DNA from 2 places in the Thalassospira sp. MIT121401 genome. Region 2 is predicted to be linked to the other one. Evidence: predicted binding sites of a transcription regulator. Region 2 holds the regulator's gene; the other holds the start of a gene.
What was found. Region 2 encodes LexA, which represses DNA repair genes until DNA is damaged. Its sites were predicted from a motif close to ATGTTCTANTTTGGTTC; they were not measured.
Positions count from the first base shown of each region.

Region 1: the regulator LexA is predicted to act here: its motif matches at 2,444-2,460, upstream of SIB88_RS07945 (Y-family DNA polymerase).

Region 1 covers NZ_CP138926.1:1,760,864-1,766,718, forward strand. Annotated here, with positions in the region: gene SIB88_RS07935 (class I SAM-dependent DNA methyltransferase) at 1-465, shown strand, start outside; gene SIB88_RS07940 (hypothetical protein) at 462-1,172, shown strand; gene SIB88_RS07945 (Y-family DNA polymerase) at 1,165-2,409, opposite strand; gene SIB88_RS07950 (heavy metal translocating P-type ATPase) at 2,814-5,180, opposite strand; gene SIB88_RS07955 (APC family permease) at 5,223-5,855, opposite strand, start outside.
Region 2 covers NZ_CP138926.1:2,629,527-2,635,381, forward strand. Annotated here, with positions in the region: gene gltX (glutamate--tRNA ligase) at 1-820, opposite strand, end outside; gene SIB88_RS12065 (ComEC/Rec2 family competence protein) at 1,142-3,112, shown strand; gene lexA (transcriptional repressor LexA) at 3,218-3,925, opposite strand; gene moaC (cyclic pyranopterin monophosphate synthase MoaC) at 4,084-4,563, opposite strand; gene trpC (indole-3-glycerol phosphate synthase TrpC) at 4,583-5,380, opposite strand; gene trpD (anthranilate phosphoribosyltransferase) at 5,377-5,855, opposite strand, start outside.

The sequences.
Region 1 (5,855 bases), 870 kb from region 2:
GGCGAACGGGACTTGACCATTATCGAAGATACGTTGCGGTTCAATCTCCCTTATGCCTCAAATCGGGAGTTGGCACAGAGCGCACCTTCAATCGACCAGATCGAAAACTATTGTCGAACGCTGGAAGCCGAACTCGCCAGATTTGCACAACGCTTCGAATGTACTATTCGTGTAGACTATGCTCCTGCTCGACAATCGTCCCCTTGGCACATGCTTAACATTTCTACGTCCCGCGACACTGAAACTGAAAACCAGATGGTGAGTTCACTTGCCGAGATTCGTGCTCTTGCCGCAGTTGCTGATCGCACCAGTGCGACTGAAATAATCATGGACAACGGTAAGCATCGCTTAGCTATTTTGATCCTTGCTCAATCCCGATACTGGAGCGAAACACAAGCACGCCTTGCTGCCCAGCGTATAATCTGGTCAAGACCGGAGTTGTTTACGGAGCTTCCTGCGGTATGAGCAGAACGCCCTCGATATTGCAAGATCATTTGTCAGAATTGATCCGCGGGCAAGAGTTGCCGCTGCCGGCACTTGATCACTCGCATGTTGAAGTCATCCTAGAACTATTGCAGAACGCCTATACTGGAATCAAAGCGGACTATCATGAGGCAGTCTCCAGTGGCGAAGAGAAACATCTAAACAGTTTAATGGTTGATCGCTTGAACCATCTGGTAGGCGAGAACTCTTTGGCCAGTCTGTTGGTTAGGTCGGTTTCTCGTGGTACGGAAACGAAGAATTACGACGCAACCCGTTTTGAGATGCGGCCTGATATCCAGATTTCCTTGACGAGCCGGCAGCACTTGTTTCCGTTGATTGTTGAATGCAAGCTCATCCATATAACGAAGGGAAAGACAGTTGACCTCTATTGCCGGGATGGTTTGGCTCGGTTTACAACTGGCGACTACGCTTGGACTAATCAGGAGGCCCTGATGCTAGCCTACGTCAGGGACGGGGCTTCTACCACCTGCCACCTAAGTCCATTTCTCGAGGCGGCAACGCGACGTTCACCACCTGAGTATGCAGTGGTGTCACTACCACAAAAATGCGCGGTCTCATTGCCTGATGCTGCCCGATCCGAGCATGGGCGCTACTTCAAATATGTGCATGGTGGCCACGGCGGCAAATTACCAGGGGATATTGCTGTGTGGCACTTATGGGTTAGCTAAAAAAAGCAGGTAGAAACGGCGTTATAAGGCTAACGGGTGTCAAACGGATTACAGGAATGTCACGCCATTTCGTCGTATAGCATGGGGATCGATTGGTCGATGCCATGAACCAGTCTGGGCCGTTTGACCTGGACATTCTGCCAACCGTCACAGCTTCCTTCCCAAATCTCCCTTCAAGCTGATCAATTGCTTTCATAAGCGGGTTGTCCAGTTGGCAGTGTCCTGTAAAAAGATCTCTGGGCGCATCTTCCGGCCGACACAAATCCAGCATCAATATGCCGGCTTTTTTCACTGCAAGATCGTTGCGCCAAATCCGATTGATGTTCTGGCCAACGAGGTTACTTACGATCCTTGTGTCATTCGTTGCCGGCGTCATTGTCAGCTCGCAACCGCGCGAGAACTGCGGTCGATCTTTCTTGAATCTGTTGCTCAAAATAAAGAGCTGACACCGACACGCGACAAGACTCAGCCGGCGCAACTTTGAACATGCCCGGCCCGCGAACGTAATCAGCGCCTCTTTTAACATTTCCCTGTCGTTAATCTCTTTTCCGAAGGATCTCGACACGCACACGGTTTCACGTTGTGGTGGGCTGTCATCGAGATCGATGCAACGAATGCCGCGTAGTTCACGCACGGTTTTCAGGCCGCCGACCGTCATCATTTTCCGGGCGGTTGTATCGGGCATATCGCGAAGTTGACGGGCCGTTGTAACGCCAATGGTGGCAAGCTTGAGGGCGAACTTTCGCCCAACGCCCCAAACGTCGCCTGCCTCAGTTCGCTCCAGGGCGACGTCGATCCATTTCTGATCATCGAGGACAACCACGCCTTTTGCTTTGGGGGATTTCTTTGCCAGACGGTTCGCGAGCTTCGCAAGTGTTTTTGTGGTCGAGATGCCAATCCCGACAGGTATCCCGGTTTCGCGCAAGATCTTCGCCTTCAGATCCCGTGCCCATCGATCATGATCGATGGGCATATTGTCCAGATCGATAAAAATTTCGTCTATTGAATAGATTGAGCTGTCCGGTACTTCGTTTGCTATGAGCGTCATCACCCGTCGGCTGATATCGCCATAGAGTGCATAATTGCTGGATTTGACGATCACGCCATGCCGACCGATCAGATCGCGGATCTGGAACAAAGGTTGTCCCATCTTTATCCCCAATGCCTTTGCTTCAGGGCTTCGAGCAATCGTGCATCCGTCATTATTTATATTACATTTAATATAGTTCGTTATTATTCAGAGCTCTGATTTAAAAGAGTAAATACAAGTATATTATTATTTTTGTTCATACAAAAACTGTTCAGTCAAATTGTATAGGCGGTTAGAAGATAAATGCATCAACACTGACTCGATGAAAATAGATTGGCCAATTGATGATGATCGCATGTATGTAACCCTACAATGTAAATATACAGGATTGCATCTATCGGTGCGTAAACTCGAAATTATCAAGGTGAAAATAGATTTCTGGCTACCAAGTGTAAAAAGCCGACAGATGAATTTTGGGAACGGATCAGAAGAGATTTAAAGTTCTGAGTGCTGGCTGGTATGTCATTTAAAATGGGCGAGGGGTGAACTGTCTTGTATTAAAGTCAGCCTTGTCTGGTTCACCCCTCGCCCAATCAGTCAATATTGGGATGCTAGTAACTTGCTCGACGTAACCTCAGTGCATTCGCAATGACTGATACCGAGGATAAGCTCATGGCTGCAGCTGCAAACATTGGTGAGATGAGAATGCCAAAGAACGGATAGAGCAGACCCGCAGCAACAGGCACACCGGCTGCGTTATAGACCATCGCAAAGAAGAGGTTTTGCCGGATATTGCGCATCGTTGCTTCCGAGAGTTCTCGGGCTCTAACAATCCCGCTCAAGTCACCTTTGACGAGGGTGAAACCAGCACTTTCAATTGCAACATCAGCGCCCGTACCCATCGCAATTCCGACATCAGCCTGAGCAAGAGCAGGGGCGTCGTTGACGCCATCACCTGCCATGGCTACCTGATGGCCTTCAGCCTTGAGTTCCATAATTAAATTGGCTTTGTCTTCTGGGGAGACATCGGCCCGAATCTCGTCAATGGAAAGTTTATTGCCAACGGATTTTGCTGTTCGTTGGTTGTCACCGGTTGCCATGACGATTCTGAAGCCTTGCTTCTTGAGCGCCTTTAAAGCCTCCAACGTCGTGTCCTTGATCGGATCGGCTACGGAAATGAGCCCGGCAATTCTTCCATCAATAACGACATGCATTACCGTCTCCCCCATATCTCGCCGATCATTTGCTGTTTTATCAACAGCAGAATGATCGATATTGAGAGTCTGAAGGAGTTTGCTATTACCTAGGGCAACCGACTTGCCACCCACCTTTCCGGTGACGCCCTGACCGGTTACAGCTTCAAATTCCTCTGCCTTATCAAGGGACAATCCGCGCTCCTGAGCAGCACTGACAATGGCGTCAGCCAATGGATGTTCGGATCCCTTTTCCAGCGCCGCAGCGACAGAAAGAACTTCCTCCTCCTGAAAATCCGGTTGGGCGATTACACCTGCAAGTTTTGGTTTACCCTCTGTCAAAGTCCCGGTTTTATCGACAATGAGCACATCGATCTTCGCAAATCGCTCCAAGGCCTCTGCATTTTTAATGAGCACACCAATTTGTGCACCACGGCCGGTCGCTGTCATGATTGACATCGGCGTTGCCAAACCAAGGGCGCAGGGACACGCAATGATCAGAACAGCAACCGCTGCGACAAGCCCGTATGACAATGACGGATCGGGCCCCCAGATGGCCCAAGCGACGAAGGCGATCAAAGCAACCAGGATAACAGCAGGCACAAACTTGCCTGCAACCGTGTCTGCAACCTTTTGGATTGGCGCTTTGCTTCGCTGAGCATGGGAGACCATATCAACGATTTGGCTCAAGACAGTATCTTTGCCAACCCGTTTGGCCAGGATGATCAGGCTGCCATTTCCGTTGATTGTTGCTCCGGTGACATCGTCATCTGGATTTTTTTCAATTGGAACGGGTTCACCCGAAATCATGGATTCATCAACTGACGACCGTCCTTCAACGACAACGCCATCGACAGGTATCTTGTCACCTGGGCGAACCCTCAAACGCATTCCGACGGTTACATCCTCAAGAGGAACTTCTCGTTCAGAACCATCATCTTCAATAATGCGGGCTGTTTTCGCAGCAAGACCCAATAACGCTTTGATTGCCGAGCCGGTTCGTTCCCGAGCCCCCAATTCCATTAGTTGGCCAAGAAGCACAAGGACAACGATGACAGCTGCAGCTTCGAAATACACACCGACATGTCCCTGTGCGTCTCTGAAGCCATCAGGAAAAATACCCGGAGAAATCACTGCGACGACGCTAAATATATAAGCTGCGCTAACGCCCATCCCGATCAAGGTGAACATGTTGAGAGAACGGTTCACCACAGAATGCCATCCACGAACCATGAATGGGAAGCCGGACCACAGGACAACAGGCGTTCCGAGAACCAACTCCACCCAAAGAGTAACGCGTTCTCCAATCATTTCCCGGATGAAACCCAAACCAACAAACGGCCCCATCGTTAGGACAATAAGCGGCACCGTAAGAGCTGCGCCTAACCAGAATCTCTTTTTGAAATCCCGAATCTCGGGGTTTGGTGCGTCATTTTCTGTTGGCATATCCATCGGTTCCAGTGCCATTCCGCAGATCGGACAGGAACCAGGTTCGGATCGTATGATCTCTGGATGCATCGGGCAGGTGTAGCGACCCGAAGTCGATGACGAAGCGCTGTTTGCAGCAGATGTCTCTTCCTCTGAGGACAATACGCTCTCAGGAGAGCTATCGAACTTGCCCTTACATTTCTGCGAACAGAAATAATATGTCTCACTGCCGTACCGAGAGCGTGGTGTATCGGCATCCACCGTGACCGACATACCGCAAACAGGATCCGTCGACTGTCCTGATTGATCAGACATTTTGTGATTATCCTGGTGCTTCTTATGATGATGATCAGACATGGTCTGCTTCCTGCTGTTATGCTGCAATGTCACTGCGGATAATCAATGTTCTGAGTGATCGTGACTGTGCGCCTTGGCCGATTGGTTTATCCAGTTTGACAGGAACCAACGTTCAAAAATGAACACAGCAACGATCATCAAAGTTGCAATGAGAACAATGGATGGGTCGCTTTGCAATTTCATGCCGGCGAAAACGAGCAGCACGATGATGTCAAAGACAATTGCTGTAATCATTACAAAGCCGCGTGCTCCTATTTCTTGTCGTAGGTACTTAAAGCATCCCCAGTGGATGAGCACATCCATGACCAGATAGAAAAACACGCCAAGTGAAGCGATCCGGCTTAAATCAAAAAAGATTGTCAACAGCGCTGCCACGACAACCGTGTAAACAAGTGTGTGGTCTTTGATTGAACCCGACATTCCAAAATGACTATGCGGGATCATCTCCATATCGGTCAGCATCGCGAGCATTCTTGACACCGCAAACACGCTTGCTAGCAAACCGGACGCCGTCGCAACGACTGCGAGCAGCACAGTCAGATAAAATCCGATGGGCCCCAATGCTGGCTGTGCAGCTTGGGCGAGGGCATAGTCTTTGGCTTTTATCAGTTCGTCCAAGTCAAGGCTTGAACCAACAGCAAGCGCCACGAGAATATATACGACAACGCAAATCAG
Region 2 (5,855 bases):
CATGGCCCCAGCCCAGACGCAGGAGATAGTTGTTCACGGCTTCCGGCAGGAAACCCATCTCGTCGCGATAGGAATCAACACCCAGCGCACCGTGACGTTTCGACAGTTTCGCACCATCCGGCCCGTGAATAAGCGGAATATGGGCAAAGGTCGGAACATCCCAGCCCATGGCGTCATAAAGCGCCTTCTGGCGGAACGCGTTGGTCAGATGATCGTCACCGCGAATGACGTTGGTAACGCCCATATCATGGTCATCAACAACAACCGAAAGCATATAGGTCGGGGTGCCGTCGCCACGCAGAATGACATAATCGTCAAGCTGTTCATTGGCGACACGGACTTCACCCTGGACCTGATCATTGATCACGGCGTCCCCATCCTGCGGCGCCTTGAGACGCACGACAGGTTTTACACCTTCCGGGGCTTCTGAGGGATCGCGGTCGCGCCAGGTGCCGTCATATTTCATCGGGCGACCTTCGGCGCGGGCCTTTTCGCGCATCGCGGTCAGTTCTTCGGGCGTGCAATAGCAATAATATGCTTTGCCGGCATCCAGCAATTGTTGTGCAACTTCGGCATGGCGGTCGCGACGGGCGAACTGGAAGGTCGGTTCATCGTCTGCGGTCAGGCCAAGCCAGTTGAGTCCGTCAAAAATGGCTTCGACGGCCTCGGGCGTTGAACGTTCGCGATCGGTATCTTCAATACGCAGCAAGAATTTGCCGCCGGTGTGTTTGGCATAAAGCCAGTTATAAAGGGCGGTGCGTGCGCCGCCGATGTGTAAAAACCCGGTCGGAGACGGGGCAAAACGGGTAACAACCGTCATTCAATCTATCCGCTATCTGGATGTTGTCGCTTGTCGTATGGACTTTTGGCGTGCAGGCTATAGCACAAATGACACGCTGTTGCACCACAGCCGATGTTAGATAGAAACTAAGCTTAAGGCGGGCTATTGGACATTCGTCGTAATACTTTTACAAGAAGTATTAAAAAACAAAGACTTGTGGGGTTTTTCTCGCAAGTCATATTTGTTGTTACAAGCCAAAGAAATAAATGGTTTCTGTCATCTGTTATCTTCTTTGGGTTGGGATGCGCCCTTTATTTTTTGCTTCCTGCGCGCATTTCCGTTGCAGAGATTTCAGTTGCCGTGATTCTTTCGGTCTGCGCGTTCTGGATGGTTCGCAGCAAAGCCTGGCTGGCATTTTTGATGCAACTGATGGCCAGTATCACGGTAGGTTGTCTGATCAGTGCCCTGCATACGGAACTGGGACCGGAAAATATCCCGACCAGAACCCTTTATTCGACCGAAATCATCGGAACTGTCATCGGTATTGAGCCCCGCGGCAGTCGCATGCGCGTTACCCTTGATCCGACAAATATTCAGGGTCTTTCCAATGATCAGATCGACTGGAATGTTCGGCTCAGTTTTCTCGGTGACAGCGCGCTTTCGATCGGTGATGAGGTGCGCGTAAAGGCACGGTTGTTTCCACTGCGCCCGCCGTCGGTTCCCGGTGATCCCGATTTCGCGCGCAACCTTTATTTCAGCCAGATCGGCGCAACCGGGTTTGCATTCGGTCGTCAGTTCGAAGTGTTGAGCGAGAAGGATGCTTATGAAAACAATGGTATAGGATACGTTGTTGAACACCTGCGTCAGAAAATATCCGACGTGATCAATCGATACGTAACCGCGCCCGAGGCCGGGATTGCCAAAGCATTGATCATCGGTGAACGCGGCGATGTCACTGCTGAAATTGCCGAGGATCTGAGGAAATCCGGGCTGGCCCATCTTTTGGCGATTTCCGGATTGCATATGGGGTTGCTGTGCGGAACCGTTTTCTTTCTGGTGCGTCTGGGTTTGGCTGCGATACCGGGGATCGCATTGCGCTATCCGGTCAAAAAATGGGCGGCACTCGCGGCCGCCGGGGCGGGGTTCATTTATCTCGGATTGTCGGGGGCAACAGTGCCGACGCAGCGGGCCTTTGTGATGTTGCTGGTGGTATGGATTGCCCTGTTGCTTGATCGCCGTGCCATATCTTTACGGCTGGTGGGTGTGGCCGCACTGGTTGTTCTGGTGTTAAGGCCCGATGCGGTACTTGGTGCCAGTTTTCAGCTTTCCTTTGCTGCTGTCGGGGCACTTGTTGCCTTTTATGACGGGCCCGGGCGCCGTTGGCTTGACCGCCATGGCGGACGTCCGTGGCATGAACGTCTTGTGGTCTATATGGCGGGGCTTTTGATCACCAGTGTCATTGTGACGGTTGTGACGGCATCGATTATCGGATTTCATTTCGGGCGGATATCGGTGCTTGGCATTGTTGCCAATCTGGTTGCCATTCCGATAATGGCATTCTGGGTGATGCCGTTAATTGTACTGACGCTGGCATTCATGCCATTCGGGTTGGCGGGCGGTGTGCTTGCGCTGATGGCGCCCGGATTGACTGTTCTGATCAAAACAGCATCCCTTGTCGCCGCCCAGGAATGGGGGTTGTGGTATGTGGCCGGGCTCGGTGATGTGGCAACCGCCTGTTTGTTGTTGGCGATTGCGTGGGCCGTGATCTGGCGCGATCAGATTGCCCTTGTAGTTTCCGGGCCGCTTTTGATCATCGCCATCATTGCGCAGGTGACCCACCAAACTCCGGATGTTCTTGTATCGGGTGATCAGGAAAGCTGGGCCGTTTATGACAGGGAACAGGAAATCCTGCATTTGGCCGACGGGCTTGGTGATTTCCAAAAATCCCTGTGGATGAGCCGTTTTGGCATCCGTCCGGAAGATGAAGCCACAAGAATAAGGTATTGTAAAAACGATCCGTGTCTTGTGGTCACTGGCGTTGGTGATAATGAAACTAGGACCATTGTCGCAACCAGTCTGGCCAATCCGTTCTATGCCTGTCGCAATGCCGATCTTGTGATTACGCTAAAAAACGATTTGCCAATCCGAACCTGTCGCCAGGCCGGGGCGCGGGTGATGATTGATGATGGCGTCTTGTGGTGGCAGGGCGGTGTCGCCCTTGATACGGCTAAGCTTGATCAGGGAAGGTCGTCATTTGAAACCGTGCGGGCAATATCCGGTCACTGGCCATGGATCGTGATTGGCGGCAAAGCTGCTCCATCGCAACGGTAATCAGTGGCCGTGCCTGGACCGGGCCGGATGCACTGATCCCGAATACACAAAATCGCCCGTGTGAAAATCACAGCGGGCGATTTTGTGTGTGCAGTTGCTGGTGGCTTAATACTGACGCAGCAACCCGACCAGACGACCCTGAATACGCACGCGATCCGGTGACAGGGCACGGGTTTCATACCGGGCATTGGCCGGTTCCAGAAGAACCTCACCGCGCCCGCGTTTAAGGCGCTTAAGGGTCGCTTCGCTGTCATCGACAAGCGCAACGACAATCGTGCCATCATGGGCCTGCTCGCACCGCTGGATCAGGACGGTATCACCATCAAGGATGCCGGCCTCGACCATGGAATCACCGGATACTTCAAGTGCATAATGATCGCCTGATCCCAAAAGGGCAGCGGGCACCTGAACCATGGTGCTTTGATCACGCAATGCCTCGATCGGGGTACCCGCAGCAATTCGCCCATAAAGCGGAAGCGAAATAGCTTCACCGGTTTCGGCAAAGGCCGTGGGCACGGTTGCCGGACGATGGGGGGCTTTGCGCGCACTGGCAATGGATGTGACGTTGTTCGGGGTTTCGGGGGCGTCATCATCGCTGTTTTCCGGAAGCCGGATGACTTCCAGCGCACGGGCGCGATGCGCAAGACGGCGGATAAAACCGCGTTCCTCAAGCCCGGTAATCAGACGATGGATCCCCGATTTGGATTTAAGGTTCAGGGCCTCTTTCATTTCATCGAAAGAGGGCGAGATACCGTGATCGCGAAGGTAATTGTCAATATAGACCAGCAACTCATATTGCTTGCGCGTCAGCATGATATTTCCCGAACCTGTAGCAAGAACAAAAAGGATACATAAATGTTCTACTTTAGTTCTTTTGTCGGGTCAAGCGCGTCGGGCCAAAAACAACGGATTGGCCGTAATTCAGGCCATAATTACGGGTTTTGAATGGTGGTCGCCCGCTCGCAAACACCCTAATCGGCGATGAAAGTCCCCGATTTCCCGCCTTCCTTGCGGGTGACGCGGATATCGGTAATCTGCATGGCCTTGTCGACAGCCTTGCACATGTCAAACACGGTCAAGGCTGCGACAGAGGCCGCTGTCAAGGCCTCCATCTCGACACCGGTCTTGCCGGTGGTCTTGCAGGTCGCGGTGATATCGACCCCGTCAACATCATCGGCCAGTTCAAGATCAACCGTCACCGATGTCAGGGGCAGGGGATGGCAAAGCGGGATCAGATCGGGGGTCTTTTTTGCTCCCATGATCCCGGCAAGCTGTGCGATGCCAAGAACATCACCCTTCTTATGGCCACGATCGGCAATCAGCTTTGCCGTTTGCGCAGACATCAATACCCGTGCCTTGGCAATGGCAATGCGGGTGGTATCGGCCTTGTCCGAAATATCCACCATCACGGCGTTGCCACCGGCATCAATATGGGAAAGCTTGTCTGTCATGTGCTTTGCCAGTCCCAGGTCAGGCCGCAAGGCCAAGAAGGTTGCGGGTTGCCGCAGCCACGTCATCCTGACGCATCAGGCTTTCCCCAATCAGGAAGCACTGCGCACCAACCTTGGCCATGCGTGCAAGGTCTTCGGGCGTGAACAATCCGCTTTCGGCGACCAGAAGACGGTCGCTATCGACCATGCCAGCCAGTTCCTCGGTCGTGGTCAGCGAAATTTCCATGGTCTTGAGGTTACGGTTATTGACCCCGACCAGACGCGATTTCAGTTTCAGGGCACGTTCAAGTTCCGGCGCGTTGTGAACTTCGATCAGAACATCCATGCCAAGACTGTGTGCCGCATCTTCAAGTTCGGCAGCCAGTCCGTCTTCAAGGGCCGCCATGATCAAAAGGATGCAATCGGCCCCCAAGGCGCGTGCTTCGGTGATCTGGTAAGGATCAACCATGAAATCCTTGCGCAATGCCGGAAGGTCAACAGCCGCGCGCGCCGCGACAAGATAGCTGTCATCCCCCTGGAAATAGGGCACATCGGTCAGAACCGAAAGGCAGCTTGCCCCGCCAGCCTGATAGGCCTTTGCCAGTTGCGGCGGATTGAAATCGGCGCGGATCAGTCCCTTGGACGGGGATGCTTTCTTGATTTCGGCAATCAGGCCATAACGGCCATCGGCAACACTGGTTTCAAGGGCCTTGATAAAGCCGCGCGGTGCCGATTGGGCTTTGGCTTCGGCTTCAAGCGTGCCAAGGCTTTTGCGGGACTTGCAGGCGGCAACGTGTTCGCGTTTGTCGTCGCAGATTTTCTTAAGAACGTCGCTCACGCTGCGTTTCCTTCGTTGGTAATGGTGACAAGACCCTGAAGCGTTTCTGCGGCCTTGCCGCTATCAATTGCTTCGGATGCCTTTTTGATGCCATCGGCAAGATCGCTGGCAACGCCGGTCACCACAAGTGCCGCCCCGGCATTCATCAGAACGATATCGCGATAGGCATCTTTTTTCGCTGCCAGAAGGTCAAGAATGGCCTTGGCATTCACATCCGCATCGCCGCCCTTGAGGTCATCAAGCGTTGCTGTCTCAAACCCGAAATCGCCAGGGGAAATTTCAAAGGTGGTGACATTGCCGTCTTTGACTTCGGCGACAAAGGTCGGGCCCGTGGTCGAGATTTCATCAAGACCGCTGTGGCCATGAACCACCCATGCATGAACCGATCCAAGGCGATTGAGCACATGGGCAACCGGTTCGACCCATTCCTTGGCAAAGACGCCAAGAACCTGGCGTTTGGTCTTTGCCGGGTTGG